DNA from 3 places in the Mesorhizobium sp. B1-1-5 genome. Region 3 is predicted to be linked to each of the others. Evidence: predicted binding sites of a transcription regulator. Region 3 holds the regulator's gene; each other region holds the start of a gene.
The links. The regulator PhoB, encoded in region 3, activates phosphate uptake and scavenging genes when phosphate is short. The targets are predictions, from matches to a motif close to TGTCATNNANCTGTCAT.

Region 1 (10,526 bases), on a different contig from region 3:
TCGAGAATCTCCTGGAGAATGCCTGCAAATACGGCCAGGCAGGCGGGCGTGTCACCGTATCGATCGCCGGAGGCGAGGATGGCCAGCAGCCGGGCTTCGACGTCACGATAAGGGATTATGGTCCGGGCATTGCCGAAGAACACATCCCGCGCATCACCGAGCGCTTCTACCGCGTCGACCTCGAAAACAGCCGCGCCCAGAAAGGCACCGGGCTTGGCCTTTCGATCGTCAAGCATATATTGACCCGTCACAACGCAAGATTGTCGATCAAGTCGGAAGTCGGCAAGGGCGCGGCGTTCACGGTTCATTTGCCGGCTCGCTGATCGTATATCGGTTACCAACCGGGATTTTCTTCTTTCTGTCATGCGGTTCACGTATCAGCGACGGATTGAGGGAACGCACCAGCCGGCACAAACCGGGAAGGCATATCCATGCAGTCCGTTCATATCGCCAGTGCCTATGATGAAGAGCTGAAGTTCCTGTCGAAGCGCATCGCCGCAATGGGCGGCCATGCCGAGCGCATGGTCGAACAGGCGGTCGCGGCCCTGGTTAATGTCGACCATGGCCTCGCGCAGAAGGTCATCCAGGACGATCTCGTCCTCGACGAAGGACAGCGCGAGGTCGACGACAAGGCCATCATCATAATCGCCAGGCGCCAGCCGATGGCGACGGATCTTCGCGAGATCGTCGGCGCGATCCGTATCTCGGCCGATATCGAGCGTGTCGGCGACTTGGGCAAGAACGTCGCCAAGCGCGTGGCCTCGGTGGACGGCCGCCAGCCGAATAGCCTTTTCCGCGGTATCGAGGCGCTTGCCAATCTGGCGCTGACGCAGCTCAAGGAAGTGCTCGACGTCTACGCCTCGCGCTCGGTCGAGAGGATTGGCCTCGTGCGCGACCGGGACGACCAGATCGACGCCATGTACACCTCGCTGTTCCGCGAGCTCTTGACCTACATGATGGAAGATCCGCGCAACATCACACCCTGCACGCATCTTCTGTTCTGCGCCAAGAACATCGAGCGCATCGGTGACCACGCGACCAATATCGCCGAGACGATCTATTACATCGTCACAGGCGACCAGATGCCGACCGACCGGCCGAAGGGCGACAGGACCGACAAGGTCGTGCTTTCCGGCACGGTGCCGGCTAAGTGAACCGCCGCCTCTCGAATGGCTTCCTGATTTAGGATAAGCTCCTCCAGGGACAGCGATTTTGTCAGTCGCGTCTCGGGAGGTTTGCGATGGAACAAGTTCGAAACCTGACCCCGGCCCCAACGTCGGGCATCATTGCATCCAGCGTCTATTCGGGCGGCAAGCGCATTGCCGACATCGCCATCGAACAGGCCGGCGAATGGGCGGCAAAACCCGGCCATGTCGTCTGGATCGGCCTGCTCGAGCCTGATCGCAACCTGCTGCTCCGGGTGCAGGCGCAATTCCACCTGCATGATTTGGCGATCGAGGATGCCGAGCATCCGCATGCGCGCCCGAAGATCGAGCAATATGGCGACGCGCTTTTCATCGTTGCCCGCACCGCGCAATTGATCGACGGCCGTGTCACTTTCGGCGAGACGCATCTGTTCGTCGGCGCCGGCTACATCGTCAGCGTCCGGCACGGCCCGTCGACCTCTTACGCCGCCGTGCGCCAGCACTGGGAGAGCTGCCCGCATTCGCTCGCCAAAGGCGAGGATTTCGTCCTCTACGCCATCCTCGACTTCATCGTCGACAACTACATGCCGGTGCTGGAGCAGATCGAGGACGAGGTCGAGGCGATCGAGGACAAGGTGCTTCTGAAGCCGATGACCGGTTCCGATATCGAGCGGCTTTACATGCTGCGCCGCGATCTGCTGCGGCTGCGCAATGCGGCGCTGCCGCTGGTCGAGGTCTGCCGTCGGCTGACCAGCGCCGACCTGCCGCAGATACATGCCGCCATGCATCCGCTGTTTCGCGACGTGACCGACCACATCCGCACCGTGCAGGAAAAAATCGACTCCCTGCGCGAGGTTCTGGCCTTCGCTTTCGAAGCCAGTCTGCTGGTCGGGCAGAGCCAGGAAACCGCAATATCCAAGAAGCTCGCCTCATGGGCCGCCATCCTGGCGGTGCCCACGGCCTTCGCCGGCATCTACGGCATGAACTTCTCCGACATGCCGGAACTGAAGATGGAATACGGCTATCCGGCCGTCTTGGTGGCGATCGCGCTCATCTGCGCGTTCCTGTACTGGCGGTTCAAGAAGAATGGATGGCTGTGAAGGGAGGGAGTAGGGGAGTAGGGAGCGAGTAGCGAATAGGGAGTAGCGAGTAGGGGAAATAAGTTGCCCTTTTCGCGAAACTCAATCCAGTTCTATTCGCTATTCGCTATTCGCTATTCGCTATTCGCTATTCGCTCAGCGTGCCCTGCGCCGCTCCCCGGCCGGCTGAAACGCCACCCGGGAATGATACTTGCAGTAGGGTCCCGTTTCGGCGGCGTCGTTGCCGCAGAAGTTGAAGTCTTCCGACAGCGGATCGCCGTTCGGCCATTTGCAGGTGCGTTCGGTCAGCTCGACGAGCTGCAGATGCCGCGAGATAGGCACGACCACGTTCTCGACCGGTCGGATATAGTGGCGCGCGACCGGCTCGGCGTCGAACTGCACCTGCAGCGCGGTGGCGCCGATGGTGGTGGTCACGTGACGCGTGGCACTTGCGGCGCGGGTCACCGATTTCTGCATCGAGGCGCCTTGCGTCGCCTTCTTCTGGCGCGCCGGAGCGGCCGTTGCGCGGCCGCGGCCCGACAGCTTCAGGCGATGCACCTTGCCGATGACGGCGTTGCGGCTCACCCCGCCGAGCTGTGCGGCGATCTGGCTGGCGCTCAGACCCTCCGACCACAATTTCCTGAGAAGTTCGACTCGCTCGTCAGTCCAGTTCATGAGACCGCGCTCCTGCTGAGGCGTGCGGCAGTCAGAATCCTTTCCCGCCCCCGGCTCTCGCCGGGCAAACAACACCACATATACCGGGTGATTAGGTCCGCCGCACGAAATCTAGTTATTTCTCGACTACAAATACCTTATGCGCTGACTCGGTGACAAGAGTCCCCAGGGCAACATGATTCGGTTTTTTCGGTTTTCCCCAACTTGCCGGCCTACTTATGAGCCGGCGTGGCGTCAGGGGCTTGCCACGCGCTTGTGCGCGACGTTTTCGTTGACTTCATGGCCGAAAACCATGATAAGCCGCAAAGGCCGCCGCATTGGCGGCTTTTTTGATTTCCGGTTCCGGAGACGCATATAATGAGCGGTTCGGCGCTTTACGAGACCTTTGCTCGCGCACCCCTGGCTTTCGACCGCGGTGAGGGGACCTGGCTGGTCACCGACAAGGGCGAGCGATATCTCGACTTCGCCGGCGGCATCGCGGTGAATTCGCTGGGCCACAGCCATCCGCATCTGGTCGCGGCGCTCACCGAGCAGGCTGCCAAGCTGTGGCACGTCTCCAACCTCTATGAGATCCCGGAACAGCGCCGGCTGGGCGAGCGGCTGGCTGAGGCGACCTTTGCAGACAAGGTGTTCTTCACCAATTCCGGTGCCGAGGCGCTGGAATGCGCCATCAAGACGGCCAGGCGCTATCAATTCGTCAAGGCCCATCCCGAGCGTTTCCGCATCATCACCTTCGAGGGTGCCTTTCACGGCCGCACGCTGGCGACGATCGCCGCCGGCGGCCAGTATAAATATCTCGAAGGCTTCGGCCCGAAGGTCGAGGGATTCGACCAGGTGGCTTTCGACGACATCGACGCCGCTGAGAAGGCGATCACGCCGGAGACCGCAGCGATCCTGATCGAGCCGGTGCAAGGCGAGGGCGGCATACGCCCGGTGCCGACGCAATCGCTGAAGCGGCTGCGGCAACTCTGCGACAAGCACGGCCTGCTTTTGATCTTCGACGAGGTCCAGTGCGGCATCGGTCGCACCGGCAAGCTGTTCGCGCATGAATGGTCAGGCGTCACCCCCGATCTGATGGCGATCGCCAAGGGCATCGGCGGCGGCTTCCCGATGGGCGCCTGCCTTGCCACCGACGAGGCGGCGACCGGCATGACGGCCGGCGTGCACGGCACCACCTTCGGCGGCAATCCGCTGGCGATGGCCGTCGGCAACGCCGTGCTCGACGTGGTGCTGGCCGACGGCTTCCTCGAGGACGTGCAGCGCAAGGCGCTGCTTCTGAAGCAGGGCCTTGCGGCGGTGGCCGATGAATTCCCCGACGTCATCGAGGGAATCAGGGGAACCGGCCTTATGCTCGGCCTGAAATGCGCCATGCCCAACGCCAAGGTGAACATGGCGCTGCGCGACCAGCACCTGCTTGCCGTGCCGGCGGGCGACAACGTCATCCGCCTCCTGCCGCCGCTCACCGTCACCGACGAGGAGATCGGCGAGGCGCTGGAGCGCATTCGCGGCGGCGCCAAGCGCCTGACCGACGCGATTGCCGCCGAAGCCGCCAAATAATTTCTGGAACCTGCCGATGAGTGTTCGCCACTTCACCGATCTGTCCGCCGTTTCCGCGGGCGACCTGCGCATCATGCTGGACGACGCGGTGGCGCGAAAGACCAGGCTCAAGGCGGGTGAGCGTTCAAAACCGCTCGATGGCAAGGTGCTGGCCATGATCTTCGATAAGCCGTCGACGCGCACGCGCGTGTCCTTCGATGTCGGCATGCGCCAGCTCGGCGGCGAGACCATCATGCTGACCGGCACCGAGATGCAGCTCGGCCGTTCGGAGACGATCGCCGACACGGCGAAAGTGCTGTCGCGCTATGTCGACGCCATCATGATCCGCACCACCTCGCACGACCGGCTGCTGGAGCTCACCGAGAACGCCACCGTTCCGGTCATCAACGGGCTGACCGACGACACGCATCCCTGCCAGCTCATGGCCGACATCATGACCTTTGAGGAGCATCGCGGTCCGGTGTCCGGCAAGACTTTCGCCTGGACCGGCGACGGCAACAATGTGCTGCATTCGCTCCTGGAGGCCTCGGCGCGCTTTAGCTTCAACCTCAATGTCGCGGTGCCGGAAGGCAGCGAGCCTTTCGGGAAATATGTCGACTGGTCGAAGGCCAATGGCGGCAAGGTTCGGTTTTCCAGGTCTGCCGAGGAAGCCGTCGACAAGGCCGACTGCGTCGTCACCGACAGCTGGGTCTCCATGGGCCAGGAGCATCGCGCCCGCGGCCACAACGTCTTCCTGCCCTATCAGGTCAATGCGGCGCTGATGGCAAAGGCCAAGCCCGATGCATTGTTCATGCACTGCCTGCCGGCGCATCGCGGCGAGGAGGTCACCGATGAGGTGATCGACGGGCCGCATTCGGTGGTCTTCGACGAGGCCGAGAACCGGCTGCACGCCCAGAAGGCTGTGCTGGCCTGGTGTCTGGGCGCGTGAGAAGGGCTGGACCTGACCGCTTCCGGCCCGATCGGGCTCAACTTGATCTGGGGACATGTGATGCCTATTTGCGGGCCATCACGTAAATTGAACGCGCTTCGACGCATGCGGCTCACCGGGCGGCATGGCTGCGCCCCGGAGTATTGTCATGTTGGAAACCCAGACCTTGGCTGAGCATAAACCCCAACTCGGTGAATTCGGCTTCGCCGGCGACGATCATGTCGTGCCTTATGAGGTCGCGCCGCTCGATGTGCGCGGCCGCACCGTGCAGCTCGGGCCGATGCTCGACGCTATTCTGAGCCGCCACGATTACCCTGAGCCCGTCGCCCGCCTGCTGGCGGAAGCCTGCGTGCTCACCGTGCTGCTCGGCACCTCGTTGAAGTTCGAAGGCAAGTTCATCCTGCAGACCCGCACCGACGGTCCGGTCGACATGCTGGTGGCCGATTTCACCACGCCGCATGCGCTGCGCGCCTATGCGCGCTTCGATGCCGACCGGCTGCAGGCGCTGACCGCCGCCGGCGAGACCTCGCAGCAGACGCTGCTCGGCGACGGCGTCTTGGCCTTGACGATCGACCAGGGCCCGCATACGCAGCGCTACCAAGGCATCGTCCAGCTCGACGGCACCTCGCTCGAGGACGCCGCGCGCACCTATTTCCGGCAGTCGGAGCAGATCCCGACCGATATCAAGATGTCGGTCGCCAAGCTGGTCACGCCCGGCCCGGCCGGCGCGCGCGAGCAGTGGCGCGCCGGTGGCATTCTGGCGCAATTCCTGCCGCAATCGCCGGAGCGCATGCGCGTTCCCGATATTTCCGGCGGCGACGGCGATCCGCGTGACGTCGCGGACCAGCCGGCCGACAATTCCTGGCAGGAGTTGCTGGCGCTGCTCGGCACGATCGAGCCGACCGAGTTGATCGACCCGACGGTGGGCGCCGAGCGATTGCTCTACCGGCTGTTCCACGAACACGGCGTGCGCGTTTTCCGCGGCGTCCCTGTCGCCGACCAGTGCTCCTGCTCGCGCGACAAGATCCGCGGCATTCTCGAAGGCTTTTCGGCTGAGGAGATCAAGGACTCGACCGAAGAGGGCGGCATCCATGTCGCCTGCGAGTTCTGCTCGACCCAATACGACTTCGACCCGGCTGAATTCGCGAAGTAAGCGCTCTTCCTTCTCCCCGTTCCACGGGGAGAAGGTGCCCAAAGGGCGGATGAGGGGCGGCGCCAACGTTGGCCGTGATAGCGTCCGCCGTAGCGAAGCTGTTGTCCGCCTCAAGGAAAATCTCGGAAGCCCGGCGCCGCCCCTCATTGCCCTGCCGGGCATTTCTCCCCGTATAGAGACGGCAGAAAAACGCTAATTCACCGTGCGCCTTGTCCCCGGCATATCGAGCGAGAAAGCCGGAATGGCGATATCGAACGTCTCGCCGCGGCCGTTGCGCATCGTGTAATGGCCGACCATGATGCCTGATGGCGTCGAGAGCGGGCAGCCCGAGGTGTACTGGTAGCTGTCGCCGGGATTGAGTTCCGGCTGGTCGCCGACGACGCCGGCGCCGCGCACCTCCTCGACCCGGCCCTGGCCGTCGGTGATGTGCCAGTAGCGCGACACAAGCTGCACGAACTCGTCGGAGCGGTTGTCGATCGTCACCTGATAACCCCAGACATAGCGGTTCTCGGACGGATCGGAGCGGTCCTCCAGATAGAAGGGCCTGACCAGCACTTCGATGTTGCGCGTCACTGCGCGATACATGGGCCACTCCGGTTGCCGCCGCGGAACATATGTCACGCTCCGCTCTTGATACGCAGCGCCGACCATCCTGTCAGCCTTGTAAGCGCAGGTGCCGAAAAACAATGTCATTTAAGTGACACATGACAATGTTGGTGTGCACAAACATGCCGGGCGACTCGGACGCTCTGTAACAGTTGAAACGGTCGCGTGCGGCCTAAAGCAATTCCAGGAAAAGCGCGAGCGGTTAGGCTCGGCGCCTTCGCCGTAGCCTTCCGTCCGGAATCGCGTGAAAACAAGGAGATGGAGTGGGTCGCCGTTTGCGTGAAACGGTGAAACTCTCCATCGGGAGTGACCAGATCTCGATGGAACTGACTATCGCAGCCGGCCTGGCTTCGTCAGCGCTTCTTTCCTTCAATCTCGCCAGCATCCTGCTCGCCTCGTCGCGGCTGAAGCGGCGGCATGTCATGGCGCCGCCCTCCAGTGCGCGGCCACCGGTCTCCATCATCGTGCCGTCGCGTGGCGTCGAGCCGTTCACGCCGGAGACCTTGCAGCGCGCCTTTTCGCTCGATTGGCCGCGCTACGAGCTGATCTTCTGCGTCGCGCATGCCGAAGACCCGGTGGTCAAGCTGATCGACGCGGCGATCGCGCGCCACCCCAAAATTCCTGCGCGGCTGCTGATCGGCGACGATCGCGTCAGCGCCAATCCCAAGCTCAACAACTGCGTCAAGGGCTGGCAGGCGGCGGGACACGATTGGGTGATCCTCGCCGATTCCAACGTGCTGATGCCGAGAGACTATGTCCAGCACCTGATGGCGGCATGGCGGCCGGATACCGGCCTCGTCTGTTCGACGCCGATCGGCTCGCGGCCGGACGGGTTTTGGGCCGAGGTCGAATGTGCCTTCCTCAACACGCTGCAGGCGCGCTGGCAATATGCCGGGGAGGCGCTTGGCCTTGGCTTCGCCCAGGGCAAGAGCATGCTGTGGAACAAGCCGATGCTCGACGCCAATGGCGGCATCCAGGCCTTGGCCGCCGAGATCGCCGAGGACGCAGCGGCCACCAAGCTGGTCAACGGCCTGGGGCTCAACGTCAACCTCGTCGCCTCGCCATTCGAGCAGCCGCTTGGACTGCGCAGCTTCGCCGAGATCTGGTCGCGCCAAGCGCGCTGGGCGCGGCTGCGCCGGGTGACCTTTCCGCTGTTCTTCGCACCGGAGATCCTGACTGGTGCTGCGGTGCCGCTGCTGCTGGCGCTGATTGCGGCGGCAAGCGCCGGCGTCAGCCTGCCCACGACGGCCTTGGGCGTGCTGGCGATCGCCTACCTGCCGGAATGGCTGCTAGCCTTTGCGAAGGGCTGGTACCTGTCGCCGCGCAGCGTCACCGCGATGATCGTGCGCGATGCCCTGCTGCCGGCCATCTGGGCGCGCGCCTGGTTCGGCGGCGCCGTCGAATGGCGCGGCAACGCCATGACCATCCGCACCAAGGCGATGACCGAGCTGGAGGAGCTCGCCTAGAGCAATTCCAGGAAAAGTGTGAAACGGTTTTCCGTCCGGAATTGCGGCTCTGAAGGTTCCGGCCGCGGCGTTCTCAGCCTTCTATTTTGCTGCCTTCAGCGCCTGTTCGACGTCTTCCAGCAGATCATCGGTGTCCTCCAGGCCGACGGAGAGCCTCAGCGTGCCTGGACCGATGCCGAGCTCGGCGCGGGCCTCGTCGCTCAGGTTCTTGTGTGTCGTCGTCGCCGGATGGGTGATCAGGCTCTTGGCGTCACCGAGATTGTTCGAGATCAGCACGATGTCGAGCGCGTTCTGGAAGGCAAAGGCCGCCTGCTTGCCGCCCTTGACGTCGAGGCAGATCAGCGTCGAGCCTCCCGACATCTGCTTCTTGACGATATCCGCTTGCGGATGATCGGCGCGACCCGGATAGATGACACGGGCGATCTCCGGTCGGCCGGCAAGGAAGTCGGCGATCTTGCCGGCGCTCTCGGTCTGCTGGCGCACGCGCAGCGGCAGCGTCTCCAGGCCTTTGAGCAGCGTCCAGGCGTTGAAGGGCGACAGGCTGGGACCGGTGTGGCGGAAATAGTCGTGCAGGTTCTCGTCGATCCACTTCTTGTCCGACAGGATGACGCCGCCGAGGCAGCGGCCCTGGCCGTCTATGTGCTTGGTCGCCGAATAGACGACGATATGGGCGCCGAGCAGCAAGGGCTTCTGCTGCAGCGGCGTGGCGAAGACATTGTCGACGATCAGCCTGGCGCCGATCGAATTGGCGAGCTTGGCGACCGCGGCGATATCGACCACCTCCAGCGTCGGGTTGGTCGGGCTTTCCAGGAAGAATAGCTTGGTGTTCGGCCTTATCGCCTTTTCCCAATTGGCGATGTCGGTGCCGTCGACCAGCGTCGCCTCGATGCTGTAGCGCGGCGCCAGCGTCTCGACCACCCAGCGACAGGAGCCGAACAGGGCGCGCGCCGCGACGATATGATCTCCGGCCTTGGCGCTGCAGAGCAGCGCGGCGGTTACCGCGGCCATGCCGGAAGCGGTGGCGCGGGCATCCTCGGCGCCTTCCAGCGCGCACATGCGCTTTTCGAACATGTCGACGGTCGGGTTGGCGTAGCGCGAATAGATGAAGCCCGGCTCCTCACCCTTGAAGCGGGCTTCCGCCGCTTGCGCGGTCTCGTAGACATAGCCTTGGGTGAGATACATCGCCTCCGATGTCTCGCCGAAGCCGGAACGCAACGTTCCGCCATGCACGAGTGCCGTCTGAGGTTTCCAGTTGCGCTTCTTGGTGCTCATAGCCCTGCTTTCAGACACAAAAAAACCGGCCGCGAAGTCGCAACCGGTCCATATAGCCTTGCGGCTCGACGGTCCTTTAGCGACTTGTTTAACGTGGCTGCAAGCCGACCGGCCAAATCACCACGGGATAACGACCCTTTAGACCCGCGCCGCGCTTGCGTCAATTGCCGGCTTCATTAAGAGGTTTGTACCAGCCGGGCGGCAAGAGCCTGCTTAGATCCTAGCCCGGCCTTGTGAACGGAGCCAGCCTTTGCGGCAAACAGGCATTCTTCCGGATCAGGACATCGCAGCGCTGTTCGAGGCGAAGGCGCTGAAGTCGCCGCGCGCGCTGGACGCCGACCAGATCCAGCCGGCCAGCCTCGATCTCAGGCTCGGCGACAAAGCGTTTCGCGTGCGTGCCTCGTTCCTGCCGGGTCCGGATCATCGGGTCGTCGACAAGCTCGAGCGGCTGAAGCTGCACGAGATCAGCCTTGCCGAGGGCGCGGTGCTGGAAACCGGCTGCGTCTATATCGTGCCGCTGCTCGAGAGCCTGGCGCTGCCGGCGAACGTATCCGCCTCGGCCAATCCGAAGAGCTCGACCGGCCGCCTCGACATCTTCACACGCGTCATGACCGATCGTGGCCACGAGTTCGACAAGATCGCCGC
Region 2 (10,526 bases), on a different contig from region 3:
AGCAAGGCGTGCCTCGGAAGAGGACGGCGCATCGCTGGCTGCAACGGGGCGGTCGCCGTCATGGTCGTGGATCTCGATGGTTGCGATCGGCAGGGATCACGGCCGGCGGCGGGGCGGTATCGCCCGGACCGGATGCGCCCGGCTCATCCGCTCCAGGGGACGCCGGCGGCTGACGCCTTCGCCTTGTTCACATGCGTATTTGTCTTCGCGCCGCTTCATGGTCGGTCTCCTGCTGTTGCGCACAAATGGCGCATGCCCTGGAGACCCGCAGACCGGGCGGTTTATTCCCGGCCGGTCGACTTTTTCGTTCACGCTAACTTGATCGAACGGCGTGCGGGCTTAGAGCGCCTGCAGCGCAAGCCCCGCCAGCGCGGATCCCGCCAGCGTCGGCAGCATGCCGAGCTTCAATCTGAACATGGAGACCATCGCCGCCGCCGAGAGCAACGCGGCACGCCAGTCGAGCGAGGACAGGGCCGGAACCTCCACGCCCCAGCCGACGCTTGCGACCTTGCCGAAGACGACATGCAGCGCGAACCACAGCGCAAGATTCATGATCACGCCCACCACCGCCGCGGTGATCGCGCCGAGCGCCGCCGCCCGCGCCTTGTTCTGCCGCAGCTGCTCAATGTAGGGAGCGCCTAAAAATATCCAGAAGAAGCAGGGGACGAAGGTGACCCAGAGCGTCAGCGCCGACCCGAGCGATCCGGCGAGCAAAGGATTGATCGCGCCGGCATGGCGATAGGCGGCGGCGAAGCCGACGAATTGCAGCACCAGGATCAGCGGCCCGGGCGTCGTTTCGGCAAGCCCCAGCCCGTCGACCATCTGTCCAGGCGAAAGCCAGCCGAACGAGGTCACCGCCGCCTGTGCCACATAGGCGAGAACCGCATAGGCGCCGCCGAATGTGACCACGGCCATCAGGCTGAAGAAACCGCCGACCTGCGCCCACACGCTGCCCGGCCCCGCCAGCAAGGCGACCAGTGCTACAGGCCCCAGCCAGAGCGGCAGCCAGATGGCGATGGTGCGGGCCGCATGCCATCTGGTCGGCACGGTGTGGCCGAGCTCACCGCGCTCGAACATCAGGTCGACCACGCCTTTGATGTCGGCGACGCTGCCCTTGCCATGTGCCGAGCCGGAAAACAGCCGTGGCGCAAACCGATTGCCGATCCAGCCGATGAGGCCTGCCGCGAGCACGATCAGCGGGAACGGCACTCTGGCGACGTAGATGGCGAGGAAGGCCGCCACCGCGATCACGATCATGGCCCGGTTCTTCAGCGCCCGCTTACCGATGCGGATCACGGCTTCGACGACGACGGCAAGCACCGCCGCCTTGACGCCGAAGAACAGCGCCTCGACGACCGGTGCATCGTTGTAGAGCATGTAGAAGCTGCTCAAGCCCAGCATGACCAGCGCGCCCGGCAGCACGAACAGGCTGCCGGCGACGAGACCGCCTGCCGTCCGATGCAGCAGCCAGCCGATATAGACGGCAAGCTGCTGGGCCTCGGGCCCAGGCAGGAGCATGCAGTAGTTGAGCGCGTGCAGGAACCGCTCCTCGCCGATCCAGCGGCGCTCCTCGACCAGTTCCTTGTGCATCAGCGCGATCTGCCCGGCCGGCCCGCCGAAGGACAGCAGGCCGATCTTGGCCCACAGCCGCGTCGCCTCGCGAAAGCTCGGCACGGTCGGGACATCGACCAGCGGCGCGGCGTCGTTCTTGGCGAGTGCGGTCATTACGCCTTGCCTCCTGCCGGCCAGTTGTGCGTCTCGTCCGCGGCATCGCGGCACCAGCGGAAGAAGGCGTCATAGAGGAGCATGCCGGCTTCGAGCTGCTCGAGGTCGTCGCGGAACATGCGCGACAGGCCGAGCGAGGCGGCGAGGAACCCGGCCGCCTGCGGCACGAGGTCGAGGTGCGCCGTATCGGCGCCGCGCACGATCAGCGCCAGGCGATCGAGCGCTTCGACGCGCAGGCCGAATTCCTCGATCATCGTGTCGAAAGTGCAGCGATCCCCACGATGGCTCCAGAACACGCCTTCGATGTCGAAGGGAACCGCTGCGAAGCGGTCCGCCACAAGAGGCACTTCGGCTGGATCGACGAACAGGAAAACCGCCTCGGGATCGACGAAGCGGCGGATCAGCCAGGGACAAGCGATGCGGTCGACCTTCGGCCGCGAACGCGTGACCCATACCGTACGTCCCTTCTCAGCGCGGGGCGGGATCGCGCCGGCGCTGACCAACGGCGCCCTGGCGGCGACCCAGGCCTCGAAGCCGCCTTCCAGCGACTCCGCCGGAATGCCTTCGTGGCGCAGCCACGCGGCAACGCCTTGCGAGAGTTTCTGCCCCCTCTGGCAGATCACGACGACTTTGCGTCCCGAGAATTCCGACGCCCAGCTTGAGACAGACCTGAAATCGCGCCGGCATGACGCCGGCAACAGGCGCGGATCGGCTTCATAGTCCTCGTCGACGCGCACATCGACCAGGCAAGGCGCATCGGGCAAGCCGACGAGACGGGAAAGCTGCGGAACGGTGATTGCGGTTGTTGACGGCATGGCGTCCACCTCCTGAACAGAGAGAGTTTGGACGCGATCGTTGGGCTGACGCCTCACGGGGTCGTCGCGGGGAACCCCTTGCCGGAATGCTGGAACGGTCCCCCGCGATTGTCAAGAATTCAAATGCCAGGGGCGGAAGCTCCGCCCCTCGCATTACCTGAAGCGGCGGATGGCCTTACTGCGCCGTCCAGCCGCCATCCATCGGCAGGGTCGTGCCGGTGATCTGCCTGGCGGCGTCCGAGCACAGGAACAAAGTCAGCGCCGCCAGCTCCTCGACGGTGACGAATTCCTTGGTCGGCTGCGCCGCAAGCAGCACGTCGTGCTTGACCTGCTCCTCGGTCATGCCGCGCGCCTTCATCGTGTCGGGAATCTGCTTCTCGACCAGCGGCGTCCAGACATAGCCAGGCGCGATCGCATTTGCGGTGATGCCGTCCTGCGCCACTTCCAGCGCCACCGTCTTGGTCAGGCCGGCAATGCCGTGCTTGGCCGAGACATAGGCCGACTTGAACGGCGAGGCGACCAGCGCATGCGCCGAAGCCGTGTTGATGATGCGGCCCCATTTGCGGCTCTTCATGCCGGGCACCGCCGCCTTGATGGCGTAGAAGGCGGCCAGAAGGTTGATGCGGATGATGGCTTCCCACTTGTCGTCGGGAAATTCCTCGATCGGCGCGACATGCTGGATGCCGGCATTGTTGACCAGGATGTCGAGGCTGCCGAACGCCGCCTCGGTCTCGTGGATCATGGCGGTGACTGCGGCGCCGTCCATCATGTTGGCGCCCGAATAGCGGCACTTGACGCCGAAATCCTTTTCGATGCCGGCCCGCTCCTGCTCGATCGCCGCCGCGTCGCCCAGGCCGTTGATGGTGACGTTAGCGCCCTCGGCGGCGAAGGCACGGGCGATTGCAAGGCCGATGCCGCTGGTCGAGCCGGTGACGAGCGCATTCTTCGAAGACAGGGAACCCATGGGAGATCTCGCAAGAGGTGGGAGGGACTTATCAACGCAACGAGTTGGGAGAGCAGATAGTTGGTGCAATGCAGCACGACAATGGCACGGCCATGTGTCGGCTCGATTACAGCGCGGCAGCGCCATTTGCCGGCTCCGTGGCCGCGTGTCGCCGGGCTGACACGGCACTGTCATGCTGCCATGCAACATATTTGCCAGCGCATTCGCGCGGGTCATTTCAAACCTTACTGGGGCACCAGCCATGGAAATCGCCGATGTCGTGAAGCGCGCCTATGCCATGCCGCTCACCAACCCGTCCTTCCCGCCCGGCCCTTATCGTTTCTTCGACCGCGAATACATCATCATCACCTACCGCACGACGCGCGAAGCGCTGGAAGCCGTCGTGCCGGCGCCGCTCGAGATCGACGAGCCGCTGGTCAAATACGAATTCATCCGCATGCCGGACTCGACCGGTTTCGGCGACTACACCGAGACCGGCCAGGTCATCCCGGTGCGCTACAAGGGCCAGCACGGCGGCTACGTGCATTCCATGTATCTCGACGACGACGCGCCGATCGCCGGCGGCCGCGAGCTCTGGGGTTTCCCGAAAAAGCTCGCCAACGCCAAGATCGTGCATGAGGGCGAGGTGGTGGTCGGCACGCTGCATTATGGCAGCGTGCTCTGCGCCACCGGAACCATGGGCTACAAGCACCGCGAAGCCGACCACGACCAGGTGCTCGCCTCGCTCGCCGCGCCCAACTTCCTCATCAAGATCATCCCGCATGTCGACGGCAGTCCGCGCATCTGCGAGCTGGTCCGCTACTACCTCACCGACATCACGCTGAAGGAAGCCTGGACGGCGCCCGCCGCGCTCGACCTTCGGCCGCATGTCATGGCCGATGTCGCCAAGTTGCCTGTGCTCGATATCGTCTCGGCCGTTCACTTCACCGCCGATCTGACGCTGGGTCTCGGCGAAGTCGTGCATGATTATCTCGCGGACCGCGGCCGATCGGCTGCCGGCGCGAAGGAACTGGAGAAAGCCGGTGCTTGAGCGTACCCGCAACAAGGCGGCCGCCGCCACCATCCAGGAAATCACTGCGCAATATGACCGCATCGCCCTGGTCTTCCAGGGCGGCGGCGCGCTCGGCGCCTATCAGGCAGGGGTCTATCAGGCGCTTGCCGACGCCGGCTGCGAGCCGACCTGGCTTTCCGGCGTCTCGATCGGCGCCATCAACGCCTCGATCATCGCTGGCAACGAGCCGAGCCGCCGCCTGCAGCGGCTCGAGCAGTTCTGGCAGACGATCTCGGGCCGCAAGATCTGGGCCTATACGCCCGAAGGCGACATCTATCGCGATATCCGCAACCAGACCTCGTCATTGATGACCATGACGATGGGCCAGCCGGGCTTCTTCAAGCCGCGCAGCCCGAACCCCTGGTTCCAGCTGTCGGGAGCCGAAGGCGCCACCAGCTTCTACGATACCGCCGAGCTCAAGGACACGCTGGAGAGCCTGATCGACTTCGACGTGCTGAACGACGGCAAGAAGCGCTTGAGCGTCGGCGCGGTCAATGTCAGGACCGGCAACTTCGTCTACTTCGACACCGACAAGGTGCGCATCGGGCCGGAGCACATCATGGCGAGCGGCGCGCTGCCGCCGGCCTTCCCCTCGATCCGCATCGAAGGCGAGTATTACTGGGACGGCGGCATCGTCTCCAACACGCCGCTGCAATATCTTCTCGACCAGGAGGAGGACCGCTCCTCGCTGGTGTTCCAGGTCGATCTGTTCAGCGCCCGCGGCGTGCTGCCGCGCGGCTTGGCCGACGTCCTGTCGCGCCACAAGGACATCATGTATTCTAGCCGCACGCGCCAGAACACCGACAACTTCCAGCGCATCCATGCGCTCAAGATGAAGCTGCTCGACGCGCTCAAGCGCGTGCCGCCGGACCAGCTCAAGGACGGCGAGAAGGAACTGATAGCCGACTATTCCGATGCCGGCGTCGTCAACATCGTCCACCTGATCTACCAGCACAAAGGCTATGAAGGCCACGCCAAGGACTATGAGTTCTCCGGCACCTCGATGCGCGAGCACTGGGAGATGGGCCTGGAAGACACCGAGCGCACGTTGCGCCACAAGAAGTGGCTGATGCTGCCCGACAATGCCGACGGCGTCACCATCCACGACCTGCATCGCGAAGACCCGACCTGACGGTCACCCCTCCAGGTGTGTCGATATTCAGGTCAGGCCGAGCCGGAGTCGAAGACGGGCGCGCAGCGACCAGACAAGGTGGTTTCCGAGAACCGGCCTACGCCGGCCGTAGCCTTCATAGACGGAGACATCTATGAGGGCTTCGGCCGGCGAAGGCCGGAGCGGAGCGTACTTGAAGTACGTGAGCACCGGAAGCGCAGGAAGCCATCGTTCGCAGGCCGGCCTCACCTGAATATCGACACACCTAGAACTTGAGATCGGCGCCGGCTCGCAGCAGCAGCCAATAGAACAAGCCTGTCGCGCCGCCCGCAAGCAGCATCGCCAGCAGGAAGCCGCCATGCGTGTGGGTCAGCGGCAGTCCTTCGGTGTTCATGCCGAAGATGCCGACGATCAGCGTTCCCGGCAGGAGCAGCGCGCTCATCACCGCCAGCGCCTTCAGGCTGCGGTTGGATTCGTCCGCCAACTCGGCCGCGACCTCTTCCTGCAGCAGCCTTGCCCGGTCGTTGACCATGACGACTTCGCGGTCGAGCCTTTTGAGGCGTGCCGACAGCTTGCCCAATATCTCGTGGGCGCCCGCCGACAGCTCCCAGCCGGCACGGTTCTCGTCCAGGAACAGCGCCACCTGCGCCGAAATCGGACGGTGCAGCGAGACGGTTAGGCGACGCACGTCCTTGATCCGGCGCCGCTCGTCGGCCAGCCGCTCGGTGACCAGATGATCCTCGACCTCGTCCAACTGCTTCGTCGCCCGCGCCAGGCGTTCGCTGGCGCTCCTGCAGAAGGCGAGCACGATCGCTGCGAACAGCTCGAAGGCCGAAGCGGGCTTGAATCCTTCCGAAAGCGTCTTGTTGACGTCCTCGACGGCGGCCAGCGAATGGCGCCGGCCGGTCACCAGCAACCGATCCGTCACGGCGAAATGCAGCCGGCCGATGGTGGTCGACCTCCGTCCGATTTCGCCATGCAGATCGGCGGCGATGCCGTGCACGACACCCTTTTCATGCGCCAGCGCCATGCTGTCCTCATGGCCTTCGAGGATCGCATGCACCGATTGCGGCAGCGCGCAGGCATGGCTGATCCAGGAATGGGCGCGCTGGTCGATAAGGTCGACATGCAGCCACACCCAGCCATCCGGCTCGGCAAGGACCGCCTCGATATCCTTTGGCGCGATCGGCTCGGCCGGTGCATCGGCCTTGCCGCGATAGGCCCATATCAGGCCGGGCGCATGGTGCCGGCTGTCGTCCCAGGCAAGCAGCGTCAGATGTGATGCGTCATTCATGGCTGCCACTCAATCACATGCTGAAAAAGCAAGACGGCGCCGAAACCGGCGCCGTCGATGTTTGCAATCAGGCATGAACCGCCGCTCAGAAAACGTGGCGGAGGATCACGAACAGCACGAAGGCCAGCGCGATCGAGCAGGGCAGCGTGAGCACCCAGGCCAGCAGCAGGTTGCGCACGGTCGACCACTGCAGGCCGGAGCCGTTCGCCGCCATGGTGCCGGCGACGCCGGACGACAGCACGTGCGTCGTCGACACCGGCAGGCCGAAACGGTCGGCCATGCCGATGGTGATCATCGCGACCAGCTCGGCGGCGGCGCCCTGGCCATAAGTCAGGTGGCTCTTGCCGATCTTCTCGCCGACGGTGACGACGATGCGCTTCCAGCCGACCATGGTGCCGAGGCCGAGCGCCAGCGCCACGGCGATCTTCACCCACAGCGGAATGAACTTCGTCGCGTTGTCGACCGCCTTGTGGTAGTCGGTCACCGCCTTGAGATCGGCGTCCTGCATCGGCAGCAGCTTCTTCTTGTCGATCAGCTTCAGCGCTTCGCCGATCAGATAGATGTCGTTGCGCGCGTTGCTGACCAGATCGGTCGGCACGTTGTCAACCGAGGCGTAAGGCTGCAGCCCGGCGGTGGTGTTGTGGATATAGGTCTGCAGCGCGATCGTGGTCTGATCGTTCCAGCTCTTGCTGCGCACGGCCTCCTGCACGGCAGCCTTGGCAGCATTGGCATCGGCCACAGTAACGCCAGGCTTGACGTACTTGCCCAGAGCCTGCTCGACAGATACCGAGGCCGACTTGTAGGCGTCGAGATAGTTGATGTCGGGCGTGCGGTTGAGCGCGTAAGCCGTCGGCACCACGCCGATCAGGATAAGCATGATCAGCCCCATGCCCTTCTGACCGTCATTGGAGCCGTGCGCGAAGCTGACGCCGGTGCAGGTGAAGATCAGCAGGGCGCGGATCCACCATGGCGGCGGCGCATTGCCCTTCGGTGCTTCGTAGAGCGCCGGATTGCGCACCAGGAGCTTCATGGCATAGAGCAGGATGGCGGCGGCGAAGAAGCCGACGATCGGCGAGACCAGCAAGGTGATGCCGACATTGGTCGCCTGCCCCCAGTCGACGCCGCTGGTGGCGCTTCCGGCCGGGGCCATGAACTGGTTGGCGAGACCGACGCCGATGATCGAGCCGACCATCGTGTGCGAGCTCGAGGCCGGCAGGCCGAGGAACCAGGTGCCGAGGTTCCACAGGATGGCGGCGACCAGAAGGGCGAACACCATGGCGAAGCCGGATGACGAGCCGACCTGCAGGATGAGCTCGACTGGCAGCAGCGACAGGATGCCGAAGGCCACCGCGCCGCTCGAGGTCAGCACCCCGAGGAAATTGAAGACGCCCGACCACATGACGGCGAATTCGGCCGGCAGCGAGCGCGTGTAGATGACGGTGGCGACCGCGTTGGCGGTGTCGTGAAAGCCGTTGACGAACTCGAAGCCCAGCGCGATCAGAAGCGCGATGCCGAGCAGGATCCAGGGCACCGTCTTGGCGATGGCCAGATCCTGGCTGAGCGCATAGCCGACATAGACGATGCCGACGAGCACCAGCACGCCGAAAGCCGGCAGGAACCATTTGGCACCGCCCGATTGTTCCAGGGGATGATCCGGTCTTGGGATCCCCGCCTCACTCGAAACTACGTCCACCATTGTGTCCCACTCCTTTTGCATTGCAGCAAAGAACCGGGGAGGACGCTATGTCCCTAGGATGAAGCTGGTGTGACGCTCTTAACCGTTTGGTCACCACCAAACCGCTTGGTCACTACCAAGCCGTTTGGTCACTACCAAACCGTTTGGTGACCTATCCGGCTATCTTCAGGAGCGAGGACACCAGAAGCCTGCGCTCGTCTTCGGACAGCACGTCTGAATCAAACAGGTTCATGCTGCGCATCCCCTCAATGGCGAGATAGCAGACCAGCAGCGAGCCGAGGTCGTCCGTCTCTCCTTTCAGCCGTTCGAACAGCTGGCGCTTGAAGGCCTTGATCGGCGTCAGAAAATCGGGATCTTCGGCGATCGCCGAGAACATCCACGACGCCGAAGGTTTCGGCCGCTCGCAGTCGTCGGCCGACAGCTTGATATAGGCTGAGAGGACGCTCTCGTCGCCGGCCTCGGTGGCGCGTGTTTCCAGCGCCTTCTGGAAATCGCTGAGATAGCTTTCGACCAGGCCCTGCATCAGCTTGGCCTTGGTCGGAAAATTGTAGAGCAGGCCGCCTTTCGACACTCCGGCGCGGCTGGCGACCGCCTCGAGCGACAGGCTTCCCGGACCAGCCTCGCGCGCCACATCGGCGGCGGCGGCAAGTATCTTCTCGCGTGAGTTCGCCCTGGGTACTCTCATTGCTTCCCCTACATTAGCCTAGGCGGAATTGACAAGACCGTCCAGCCGGTACAGTAAGGCGCGCCATTTGAAATCGGGACTTATCGTCGATATGTGTCCCGGCATCGATTGTTTTTGCCGGCTGCCGGCTCGAGGGGACTGCCCGTGAAGCGCTTTTTCATCATCGCCGGATTCTTGTTGCTGCTTGCCCTGGTATGCGTCGGCATCGTTGGCTTCAACTTCATGCGCGATGCCGGCATCAAGCAGTATTTCGCCACCATGAAGCCGCCGGCCGCGACGGTCTCGACAGTGACGGTCAAGCCTTCGGTATGGACCCCCGGCATCGAGGCCATCGGCACCGTCAATGCCGTGCGCGGCGTCGATCTCACCCTCGAGACGAGCGGCATCGTCAGGGACATCCTTTTCCACGCCAACCAGAAGGTTGCCGCCGACGCGGTGTTGGTGCAGCTGGACGATGCCGTTGAGAAAGCCGATCTGGTGGCGCAGAAGGCGCAGGCCGCCTCGGACCAGGCGGCGCTGACCCGCGCGATCGAATTGCAGCGGCGCGGCGTCGGCACCGACGCGACGCTTGACGCCGCGCGTGCCGCGGCGGACGCCTCGGCCGCGCAAGTCAACAAGCTGCAGGCAGTGCTCGATCAGAAGCAATTGTCCGCGCCATTCGGCGGCACGGTCGGTATCCCGAAGATCGACATCGGCCAGTATCTGGCGCCAGGCAACGCGGTGGTGACGATCCAGGACCTGGACACGATGCGGGTCGACTTCACGGTACCCGAACAGCAGCTGCCGCTGCTCAAGATCGGCCAGACCATCAAGCTCGGCACCAATCTCGCCGATATGTCCTTTGCCGGCTCCATTCGCGGCATCGACCCCAAGATCGACCCGGCAAGCCGGCTGGTTTCTATTCGCGGCGAGGTCGCCAATCCGGAAGGCAAGCTGACGCCTGGCCAGTTCGTCCAGATCCGCGTCGAGCTGCCGCAGGAAAACAATGTCATTTCCGTGCCGCAGACGGCGGTGACGACCAGCCTCTATGGCGACTATGTCTTCGTGGTCGAGCCGGCGAAGCCTGCTGCCGCCGCTGCGCCGGCGAAGCCGGATGAGCAGAAGGCCGGCGCCGACAAGGCGGCCGGCGATGCCGCCAAACCGCAGGCGGACGCCACCAAGCCAGCCGACAACGCCGCAAAGCCG
Region 3 (10,526 bases):
CCGACCGCGAAGGCGTTCTCGGCCGCCGCCGCCAATGCCGACTGGAGCTCGCAGCCGGGCTACGGCGTCATCCTGGCCAACCAGGCGGGAGCCGAATCCTGGCCGATGACTTCCGCCACCTGGATCCTCGTCTACCAGAAGCCCGATGATGCGGCAGCCACGGCTGAAGCGCTCAAGTTCTTCGCCTGGTCCTATGCCAAGGGCGACAAGATGGCTGCTGAGCTTGACTACGTTCCGATGCCCGACAAGGTCGTGAAGAGCGTCGAGGAAATGTGGGGCAAGGACATCGTCGACAAGGACGGCAAGCCGGTCTACTCCGGCATGTAATTCCCGCTGAATGAGGAGGGCGCCTCTAGCGCCCTCCTGTCTCTTTCGAAATGCGAGGGGCTAAATGACAGCCGTTTCCGAAGCCGCGACATCGTCCGCCATGCGGACAAGAGAAGCGACAGTGCGCCGCTTCGCCGTCACCGACATGGTCTTCCGGACGGCGACGCGCCTTTCCGCCATGCTCGTGCTCGTTCTGCTCGGCGGGGTCGCGATATCGCTGGTCGCGGGATCGTGGGAGGCGCTGTCGAAGTTCGGCTTCTCCTTCCTGACCACCGAATCCTGGAATCCGGTCACCGAGAATTTCGGCGCGCTCGCGCCCATCTACGGCACCATCGTCACCTCGGCCATCGCCATTCTCATCGCCGTGCCGATCGGCATCGGCATCGCCGTCTTCCTGACCGAGCTCTGCCCGCGCCCGCTCAGGCGTCCGATCGGCATCGCGGTCGAACTGCTCGCCGGCATTCCCTCGATCATTTACGGCATCTGGGGCCTGTTCGTCTTCGCGCCGTTCCTGCAGACGACTGTGCAGCCCTTCATCATCGGTATTTTCCACGGCATACCGGGGCTCTCCAGCCTGTTTGCCGGTCCGCCCTACGGCATCGGCCTGCTGACCTCGTCGCTGATCCTCGCCATCATGGTGCTGCCCTTCATCACCTCGATCACCAAGGACGTGTTCGACACGGTGCCGGCGGTGCTGAAGGAATCGGCCTACGGTATCGGCTGCACGACCTGGGAAGTGACCCGGCGCGTGACCATCCCCTACACCCGCGTCGGCATCATGGGCGGTGTCATGCTCGGCCTCGGCCGCGCGCTCGGCGAGACGATGGCCGTCACCTTCGTCATCGGCAACGCGCACCGCATCAGCGCCTCGCTGTTTGCGCCGGGCACGACGATCTCGGCGACCATCGCCAACGAATTCACCGAAGCCGACGGCAACCTCTATACATCCTCGCTGGTATCGCTCGGCCTGATCCTGTTCATCATCACCTTCATCATCCTCGCGCTCGCACGCTACATGCTCTTGCGCATCGATAGCCGCACGGGAGCCTGACCGATGTCGACTGCCCAATCGCTTCACCAAAGCCGCAAGCGCAAGAATGGCGTGATGATGACGCTGTGCGTCGTCGCGGCGGGCATCGGGCTGGCCTGGCTGGCGCTGATCCTCGGTGCCCTGCTCTACAAGGGACTTTCCGGGGTGTCGCTCTCCGTGTTTACGGAAATGACGCCGCCGCCCGGCGATGCCGGCGGCCTGCTCAACGCCATCTACGGCAGCATCGTCATGACGATCATCGGTATCTTCGTCGGCACGCCGATCGGCGTGCTGGCCGGCACCTACATGGCCGAATACGGGCGCTTCTCGAAGCTCACGACGGTGGTGCGCTTCATCAACGACATCCTCTTGTCGGCGCCGTCGATCATTATCGGCCTGTTCGTCTACGAGCTGATGGTGCGGCCGATGGGGCACTTCTCGGCGATCGCCGGCGCGGTCGCGCTGTCGATCCTGGTGATCCCCGTCGTGGTGCGCACCACCGAGGACATGCTGAACCTCGTGCCCAACGCGCTGCGCGAAGCAGGCACCGCCATCGGCGCGCCGCGCTGGGTGGTGATCCGCTCGGTTGCCTATCGCGCGGCGCTCTCCGGCATCGTCACCGGCATCCTTTTGGCGATCGCCCGCATCTCCGGCGAGACGGCGCCGCTTCTCTTCACCGCGCTCAACAACCAGTTCTGGTCGAGCAATCTCAATGCGCCGATGGCCAGCCTGCCGGTAACCATCTTCCAGTTCGCTCTCAGCCCCTACGAGGAATGGCAGCAACTGGCCTGGACGGGCGCACTCATAATCACCCTGACGGTTCTCGGGCTGAGCATCATCGCCCGCAGCCTAACCGGACGCAGAGAGGACAGATGAAACCGATGTTGTCCACCGACCTGAACGCAGCCGACACGACCGTCGAGAAGGCCAAGATCGAGGTCAAGAACCTCAATTTCTACTATGGCCAGTCGAAGGCGCTGAAGGACATTAACCTGTCCCTGCCCGAGCGCAGCGTGACCGCCTTCATCGGCCCGTCGGGCTGCGGGAAGTCGACGCTGCTGCGCGTGCTCAACCGCATCTACGAGCTCTATCCGAAGCAGAGCGCCGAGGGCCAGGTGCTGCTCGACGGCAAGAACATCCTCGACCGCTCGCAGGACCTCAACCTGCTCAGGACCAAGATCGGCATGGTGTTCCAGAAGCCGACGCCGTTCCCGATGTCGATCTACGAGAACATCGCTTTCGGCGTCAGGCTCTATGAGAAGATCAGCAAGGCCGAGATGGACGGCCGCGTCGAGCAGGCGCTGAAGCGCGCCGCGCTCTGGAACGAGGTCAAGGACAAGCTCAACGCCAGCGGCCTCAGCCTCTCGGGCGGCCAGCAGCAGCGCCTGTGCATCGCCCGTACCGTGGCGGTGAAGCCGGAGGTCATCCTGCTCGACGAGCCGGCCTCGGCGCTCGATCCGCTGTCGACCGCCAAGATCGAGGAATTGATCGACGAGCTGCAGGCCGACTACACGATCGTCATCGTCACCCACAACATGCAGCAGGCGGCGCGCGTGTCGCGGCAGACGGCGTTCATGTATCTGGGCGAGCTGGTGGAGTTCGACCGGACCGAGAAGATCTTCACCTCGCCCCGCGAAAAGCGCACGCAGGACTACATCACCGGCCGCTTCGGCTGAGCTCATACGAGGACATCATCATGGCCGAACATACCGTCGCTTCCTTCGACGAGGATCTGAGACAGATCAGCCGGCTCATAAACGACATGGGCGATCTCGCCAGCTCGATGGTCGGCGCTTCGACCAGAGCCCTGCTCGAGACCGACAATGCCATGGCGCAGCGCGTCGTTTCCGACGATGCCATCATGGACGCGCGCCAGCGCGAGCTCGACGACCGCGCCATCACGCTGATCGCCAAGCGCCAGCCGATGGCCGACGACCTGCGCAACGTGGTCGGCTCGATCCGCATGGCGGGCGACCTCGAACGCATCGGCGATCTCGCCAAGAACATCGCCAAGCGCGTCGGTTCGGTCGGCGTCAGCGCCGCGCCGCGCGATCTCACGCATTCGATCGATTCCATGGCGCAGCTGGTACTGATCCAGGTCCAGGCCGTGATCCAGGAATATACGGTGGGCGACGCCACGGCGCTGGCCAAGCTTCGCAACGACGACGAGCGCATCGACGTCAAATACACATCCGTCTTCCGCGAGCTCCTGACCTACATGATGGAAGACCCGCGCAACATCACCGCCTGCACGCATCTTCTGTTCTGCGCCAAGAATCTCGAGCGCATCGGCGACCATGTGACCAACATCGCCGAGAACGCCTATTATGTGCTGACCGGCACGCAATTGCCCGCGAATCGTCCGAAGCAGGACGAGACGACAATGTCGGCGCCGGCGGCCTGACGAAGGGTACCTGCCAATGATCGCGCCACGCATCATGGTGGTGGAGGACGAGGAGCCGCTTGGGGTGCTGCTCCGCTACAATCTCGAATCCGAGGGTTACCAGGTCGAAGTGGTGACCCGCGGCGACGAGGCCGAAATCCGCCTTCAGGAAAACGTCCCCGACCTGCTCGTGCTCGACTGGATGGTGCCCGCGGTTTCCGGCATCGAGCTCTGCCGGCGCCTCAGGATGCGACCCGAGACCGAGCGGCTGCCGATCATCATGCTGACCGCGCGGGGCGAAGAAAGCGATCGTGTGCGCGGCCTCTCGACCGGCGCCGACGACTATCTGGTCAAGCCGTTCTCGACGCCGGAGTTCATGGCGCGCGTCAAGGCGCTGCTGCGCCGCGCCAAGCCTGAGGTGCTGTCCAGCGTGCTCAAGGTCGGCGACATCGTGCTCGACCGCGAATCGCACCGCGTCTACCGCAAGAAGAGCGAGATCAGGCTCGGCCCGACCGAGTTCCGCCTGCTCGAATTCATGATGCGCCACCCCGGCCGCGTGTTCTCGCGCAGCCAGCTGCTCGACAATGTCTGGGGCGAGACGATCTATATCGACGAACGCACCGTCGACGTCCATGTCGGCCGGCTGCGCAAGGCCGTCAACAACGGCCGCATGCCGGATGTCATCCGCACCATCCGCGGCGCGGGCTACGCGATCAGGGAAGATTAGGCCCAGGGCGCCGCAGTCCTGACGGGCCATGCACTTCCAGCATCCACGCTGGTGAGTGGCCGAGACGCTTGTGCCTCGTCATCCACGGGCGGAGCAAGGAGCGAAGCGACGCAGCGCAGACCCGAGGATCCATTCCGTGACGTCGACGCGCCGCGGCAGTCCAGAATTTTGCACCGCTGCGCTCGACGCGTGAGGTAACGGCATGGATTCCAGGGTCTCCGCGACGGAGCTTCGCTCCTGCTCCGCCCTAGAATGACAGCTCGCGGGGGGCTGCGCTAAATTTCAAGCGTCTGTTGCTGTCTTTGGAACCACTTCAAGGCTGCCTATGCCACGTTCTTCCCCGTCCCCGCTCTTGCCTGGCCTCCCGGCGCGAAAATCTCCTGGTCGACGAAGGTCAGCGCGCGCATGGCGCAGCCTTCGCGGATCAGCGGCAACTCGTTCGGCTCGGTGTCGAAGGAGATCGATTCGGAGTGCTGGCCGCCGGCCGTCTGGGCGATCGCCTCCCTTAGCGCCGACTCGATCAGGTCGAAGGCGGCCGCGCTGACGCCGACCATGGCGACGGGCGCCGGATCGATGAGGGCGAACAGGCTGCCGAGACCGAAACCAAGTGCTTCACCGGCCCGGCGATAAGCCTCCCGTTCGGGGCCGTCCCTCTCGCGCGCCTTCGCGGCAAGGGCCCGCATGTCGGCGTCGCCGACGTCGACCGGCTCGGCGTCCTCGCTCATTTTCATGGCGCTGCGCCAGATCGCATAGTTGCCGGCATAGGCCTCGACGCAGCCGCGGCGGCCGCAGCGGCAAAGCGCCCCGCCCGGGCGGTGGATCATGTGGCCGAACTCGCCGCCGGAGGAATGCGTGCCGGTGAATAGCGCACCCTTGAGCACGAGACCCATGCCGATGCCGTGCGACAACAGGATGGCGATGAAGTCGTCGCGATAGCGCTCCGGATCGCGCCATTGCAGCGCCACCGCCATCATGTTGCAGTCATTCTCCATGGTGGCGGAGATGCCGAACTCCTTCTCGAGGATGTCGGCGAAAGGAATGTCTGTCAGCGGCGTTATCGGCGACCAGAGCATGGCGCGTGCATTAGAATCGGTGATGCCCTGAATGCCCATGGCGATGCGGGCGACGCTGCCAATGTCGAGGTCAGGATCCTGCAGCCGGCGCCGCACGATCGCCACGCATTCGCCGATCAGCTCGTCGCGGGGCATGACAAGCGTGTCCAGGCGCTGCTGCTCCTCGGCAACAACCTGACCGGCATAATCGATCACGGCGACCGACAGGAAGTTCAGCGACAACACCACGGTCAGCACCGCGGCGGCTTCAGGGTTCAGCGCCAGGCCGATCTGCGGCCGGCCGCGTTTCAACGCCGTCGGCTCGCTGGCCTTGCTTTCGGTGAGAATGCCCTCCTGGATCAGGTCGGCGGAGATCGCCGAAATGGTCGAGTGGCTGAGCCCGGTGGTGGCGGCAATTTCGGTCCGTGATGGCTGACCGGCGCGGCGTACCGCCGAAATCACCATGGCGCGATTGCGCCGGCGCAAATCGTCGTGGCGGATTCCGACCGACATCGTTTCGCACGTCCTCCCCGGTCATCGCGGCCTTGTGATAATGCCATGGCCTGTCGCTGACACGCTAGGGATTGTGGCAGAAGCCAGGGGTTATGTCATTATTTATTGCGGATGCCGAAAAAAATGCCTGAGCCCATCAAAACCCATCAGAATCTCGGTTGACAGCGTCGTTATGCTGGACCACTATTTTTTTGAGGCTCGAAAAAAAGCCTCTGTGCCGGCCTTCGGGCCAGTTTGGGTCGCGCCGCACGGGCGCAGGGAGGATATCATGAAGAAATTTGCAGCCGCCATTCTGGCGGGCGTTGCCATGTCGCTGACGCTGGCGTCCGTGGCCGAGGCGAAGGACAAGGTGATCGGCGTGTCATGGTCGAATTTCCAGGAAGAGCGCTGGAAGACCGACGAAGCAGCGATGAAGGCCGCCATCGAGGCCGCCGGCGACAAGTATATTTCGGCCGACGCGCAATCCAATCCGGGCAAGCAGCTGACCGACGTCGAAAGCCTGATCTCGCAGGGCGCCAATGCGCTGATCATCCTGGCGCAGGATGCCTCGGCAATCGGCCCGGCGGTGCAGAAGGCGCTCGATGAAGGAATCCCGGTCGTCGGCTACGACCGCCTGATAGAGAACAAGGACGTGTTCTACCTGACCTTCGACAACAAGGAAGTCGGGCGCATGCAGGCCCGCGAGGTGTTCAAGGCCAAGCCGGAAGGCAACTATGTCTTCATCAAGGGCTCGGGCTCTGATCCGAACGCCGACTTCCTGTTCGCGGGCTCCATGGAAGTCCTGAAGGACGCCATCGACAGCGGCAAGATCAAGAATGTCGGCGAGGCCTATACGGACGGCTGGCTGCCGGCCAACGCGCAGAAGAACATGGAGCAGTTCCTGACCGCCAACGACAACAAGGTCGACGCGGTCGTGGCTGCCAATGACGGCACCGCCGGCGGCGTCGTCGCGGCGCTGACGGCGCAGGGCCTGGCCGGCACCGTGCCGGTCTCGGGCCAGGACGGCGACCACGCGGCGCTCAACCGCATCGCGCTCGGCACGCAGACCGTGTCGGTGTGGAAAGACGCGCGCGAGCTCGGCAAGAACGCCGCCGAGATCGCCTCGCAGCTCGCCGACGGCAAGAAGATGGGCGACATCGCCGGCGCCAAGGACTTCACGACGCCCGGCGGCAACACCGTCAAGTCGCTGTTCCTGACGCCGATCGCGATCACCAAGGACAATCTCAACGTCGTCATCGATGCCGGTTGGATCAAGAAGGACGAAGTCTGCGCGGGCGTGCCTGCCGGCAGCGTGAAGGTCTGCAACTGAGCCTTGCCGACCTTCGATCAAAAATACCTGCGCCGCGGCCAGGAGCGGTTCAATGAACCGCTCCTGGTTTTTGTTGCCGCAATCCCGGACGGAAAACCGCTACGCACTTTTCCTGGGATTGCTTTAAAGCCGCGGCGTTTTCTCAAAAGATTTTGCCGTTCTGCCTCGGGCGGGTAGCTTCTAGGCTGAGTTCCGGCATCCGCACCAGACGGCAAGCTGGCGGGAGGAAATCATGACCGACACGACGTCTACCCAACCGGCGGACACCGCGCGCGCGTCGGAACTCGGCACTGTGGCCCGGTTCCTGAAGGCGACCGAGCTCGACACCCGCATGCTGGGCATGATCGGCGCGCTGCTCCTGATCTGGATCGGGCTGCATGTGATTTCCAGCCTGCGCCTTGGCGTCAACCCGCTCGACTTCGACAGCCGCACGTTCCTGACGCCGCGCAATCTCTGGAACCTGTCGGTTCAGTCTTCGGCCGTGGCGATCATGGCCTCCGGCATGGTGCTGGTCATCGTCATGCGCAACATCGACCTGTCGGTCGGGTCGGCCGAAGGGCTGATCGGCATGGTCATGGGCTTTGCCCAGGCGCATTTCCTGGTTCGCTTCGTCGGGCTTGAACTGGGAAATCCCTGGATCTGGGTTCTGGCGTTGCTGATCGGCCTGGCGCTCGGCCTCATCATCGGCGCCTTCCAGGGCTTCGTCATCGCTTATCTTGAAGTGCCGGCCTTCATCGTCACGCTGGGCGGATTGCTGGTATGGCGGGGCGCTGCCTGGTGGGTCACCAGCGGCCAGACCGTTGCGCCGCTCGACGCCACGTTCCAGTTGATGGGCGGCGGCCCGGCGGGCTCGATCGGCGCCAAATGGAGCTGGGCCGTCGGCATCGTCGCCTGCCTGGCGGTCATCTTCATGCATTTCAACGGTCGCGTGCAGCGCAAGCGCTTCCGCTTCCCGCTGCGTCCGGTCTGGGCCGAGACGTTGCTTGCCACGGTCACCTGCGCGGTCATCCTGGGCGCGGTGTGGCTCGCCAACTCCTATCCGTGGCCGGTCGGCATCGTGAACCGCTACGCCGCCGCCAACAACATCACCGTGCCCGAAGGCGGTCTGTTCATCGCGCATGGCATCGCCATTCCGGTGCTGATGGCGGTCGCCGTCGGCCTGATCATGACCTTCGTCACCAAGCGCACGCGTTTCGGCCGCTATGTCTTTGCCATCGGCGGCAATCCGGAAGCCGCCAATCTTGCCGGCATCAACACGCGCTGGATCACCATGAAGGTGTTCATGATCATGGGCGTGCTGGCGACGATCGCGGCGGCGATCTCGTCGGCCAGGCAGAACTCCTCGACAAACGCGCTGGGGACGCTGGATGAGCTGCTGGTCATTGCCGCGGCGGTCATCGGCGGCACGTCGCTCGCAGGCGGTTCCGGAACCGTGCTCGGCGCCATGCTGGGCGCTTTGCTGATGCAGTCGCTGCAATCCGGCATGGTGCTGCTCGGCGTCGATTCGCCGCTGCAGAGCATCGTCGTGGGCGCCGTGCTGGTCGTCGCGGTGTGGCTCGACACCCTCTATCGCAAGCGCGTCTGAGCAAGGATTACAGAGAGGAAAGGGATCATGGCTGACAAGACCGCTCCCGCCGGCGTTCCGCTGGTCGACATGCGCAACGTCTCGATCGCCTTCGGCGGCATCCGCGCCGTCGACGACGCATCCGTCGATCTTTTCCCCGGCGAAGTGATGGCGCTGCTCGGTCACAATGGCGCCGGCAAATCGACGCTGATCAAGATCCTGTCCGGGGCCTATAAGCGTGACAGCGGACAGATATTCATCAATGGCGAGGAGGCTTCGATCTCCAATCCGCGCGACGCCAAGAAATACGGCGTCGAGACGATCTACCAGACGCTGGCGCTGGCCGACAATGTCGATGCCGCGGCCAATCTCTTCCTCGGCCGCGAGCTGATGACGGGTTGGGGCACGCTCGATGACGTCGCCATGGAGGCCGAGGCGCGCAAGGTGATGGGTCGGCTCAATCCGCGTTTCCAGCGCTTCAAGGAGCCGGTGATCAAGCTGTCGGGCGGACAGCGGCAGTCGGTAGCGATCGCGCGCGCGATCCTGTTCAACGCCCGTATCCTGATCATGGACGAGCCGACGGCGGCGCTCGGCCCACAAGAGGCGGCGCAGGTCGGCGAACTGGTCAAGCAGCTCAAGGCCGACGGCATCGGCATCTTCCTGATCAGCCACGACATCCACGACGTGTTCGAGCTCGCCGACCGGGTCTGCGTGATGAAGAACGGCCAGGTGGTCGGCACCGCGCGCACGACCGATGTCACCCAGGACGAGGTGCTCGGCATGATCATCCTCGGCAGATGCCCGCCAGGCGCCATTCCGGGCCCGGGGGCGCTGAAGATCGCGGCGTGAAGTCGAACGGGTAGCCGGCTAATTAACGGCTGCGTGATGTACCAGCCGCGGTGATGGTTTGACCGCGCCATTGTGTTGGCGCCGAGACTTGCCCATAAAGATCGTCGACCGTCCACGGGCCGCATCCTTGATTTGAAGAAGCTCTTTCCGATCGTTGCCTTTGCCGCCGTCGCGCTGATCAGCCTGACCATGGCAGGGTTCGCCTATTTCGCGACGCAGGAAGCGGCGCGAATCAAGTTCGAGGGCACGGCCGACGACGCGCTCAACCGCATCGAGAGCCGCGTCGACCTGCATCTGTCGCTGCTGCGTTCGACGCAGGCGCTGTTCGATGCCCGCAACGGCGACATCTCGCGCGGCGAATTCAAGGCCTTCTTCAGCGCGCTCGACATCGACGACAATTTCGCCGGACTGCGCGGCATCGGCTTCCTGAGGCTCGCCAAGACCGGCGACGAGGCGGCGGTGGAACGCGACATCCTGCACGATCATGGGTCGGCGCATCCGATCTATCCCGCCACGACGCAGCAATGGCGAACGCCGATCGTGCTTTTCGAGCCGCTCGATACGTCCAACCAGTCGTTCATCGGCTTCGATATGTTCAGCGAGCCGGCACGGCGGACGGCGATCGAGAAAGCCATGGCCGATGACCAGCAGCATGCCAGCGGCCTTATCCAACTCGGCCAGGCCATGGGCGCGAAGCAGACCTTTCTGGGGTTCCTGGTCTTCGTGCGGCTGAACGTGGAAACCGCGCCCGACGTCATCAATGCAAGCCGCT

Region 1: the regulator PhoB is predicted to act here: its motif matches at 7,225-7,241, upstream of FJ980_RS06255 (ceramide glucosyltransferase).
Region 2: the regulator PhoB is predicted to act here: its motif matches at 3,599-3,615, upstream of FJ980_RS16015 (acetoacetate decarboxylase).

The regions. Positions count from the first base shown of each region.
Region 1 is NZ_VFWS01000010.1:52,697-63,222, forward strand. It holds gene FJ980_RS06215 (ATP-binding protein) at 1-323, shown strand, start outside; gene phoU (phosphate signaling complex protein PhoU) at 432-1,154, shown strand; gene FJ980_RS06225 (magnesium and cobalt transport protein CorA) at 1,241-2,245, shown strand; gene FJ980_RS06230 (GcrA family cell cycle regulator) at 2,381-2,899, opposite strand; gene FJ980_RS06235 (aspartate aminotransferase family protein) at 3,257-4,456, shown strand; gene argF (ornithine carbamoyltransferase) at 4,473-5,384, shown strand; gene FJ980_RS06245 (Hsp33 family molecular chaperone) at 5,509-6,537, shown strand; gene apaG (Co2+/Mg2+ efflux protein ApaG) at 6,730-7,122, opposite strand; gene FJ980_RS06255 (ceramide glucosyltransferase) at 7,464-8,609, shown strand; gene FJ980_RS06260 (O-succinylhomoserine sulfhydrylase) at 8,691-9,881, opposite strand; SAM riboswitch at 9,938-10,015, opposite strand; gene FJ980_RS06265 (2'-deoxycytidine 5'-triphosphate deaminase) at 10,132-10,526, shown strand, end outside.
Region 2 is NZ_VFWS01000046.1:24,256-34,781, reverse strand. It holds gene chrA (chromate efflux transporter) at 340-1,725, opposite strand; gene FJ980_RS16025 (sulfurtransferase/chromate resistance protein) at 1,725-2,540, opposite strand; gene FJ980_RS16020 (3-hydroxybutyrate dehydrogenase) at 2,716-3,504, opposite strand; gene FJ980_RS16015 (acetoacetate decarboxylase) at 3,746-4,534, shown strand; gene FJ980_RS16010 (patatin-like phospholipase family protein) at 4,527-5,687, shown strand; gene FJ980_RS16005 (transporter) at 5,932-6,960, opposite strand; gene FJ980_RS16000 (inorganic phosphate transporter) at 7,046-8,656, opposite strand; gene FJ980_RS15995 (TetR family transcriptional regulator) at 8,808-9,341, opposite strand; gene FJ980_RS15990 (efflux RND transporter periplasmic adaptor subunit) at 9,486-10,526, shown strand, end outside.
Region 3 is NZ_VFWS01000090.1:2,794-13,319, forward strand. It holds gene pstS (phosphate ABC transporter substrate-binding protein PstS) at 1-327, shown strand, start outside; gene pstC (phosphate ABC transporter permease subunit PstC) at 392-1,378, shown strand; gene pstA (phosphate ABC transporter permease PstA) at 1,382-2,233, shown strand; gene pstB (phosphate ABC transporter ATP-binding protein PstB) at 2,230-3,033, shown strand; gene phoU (phosphate signaling complex protein PhoU) at 3,054-3,761, shown strand; gene phoB (phosphate regulon transcriptional regulator PhoB) at 3,778-4,467, shown strand; gene FJ980_RS22170 (ROK family protein) at 4,791-6,032, opposite strand; gene xylF (D-xylose ABC transporter substrate-binding protein) at 6,301-7,341, shown strand; gene FJ980_RS22180 (sugar ABC transporter permease) at 7,574-8,926, shown strand; gene FJ980_RS22185 (ATP-binding cassette domain-containing protein) at 8,954-9,754, shown strand; gene FJ980_RS22190 (CHASE domain-containing protein) at 9,887-10,526, shown strand, end outside.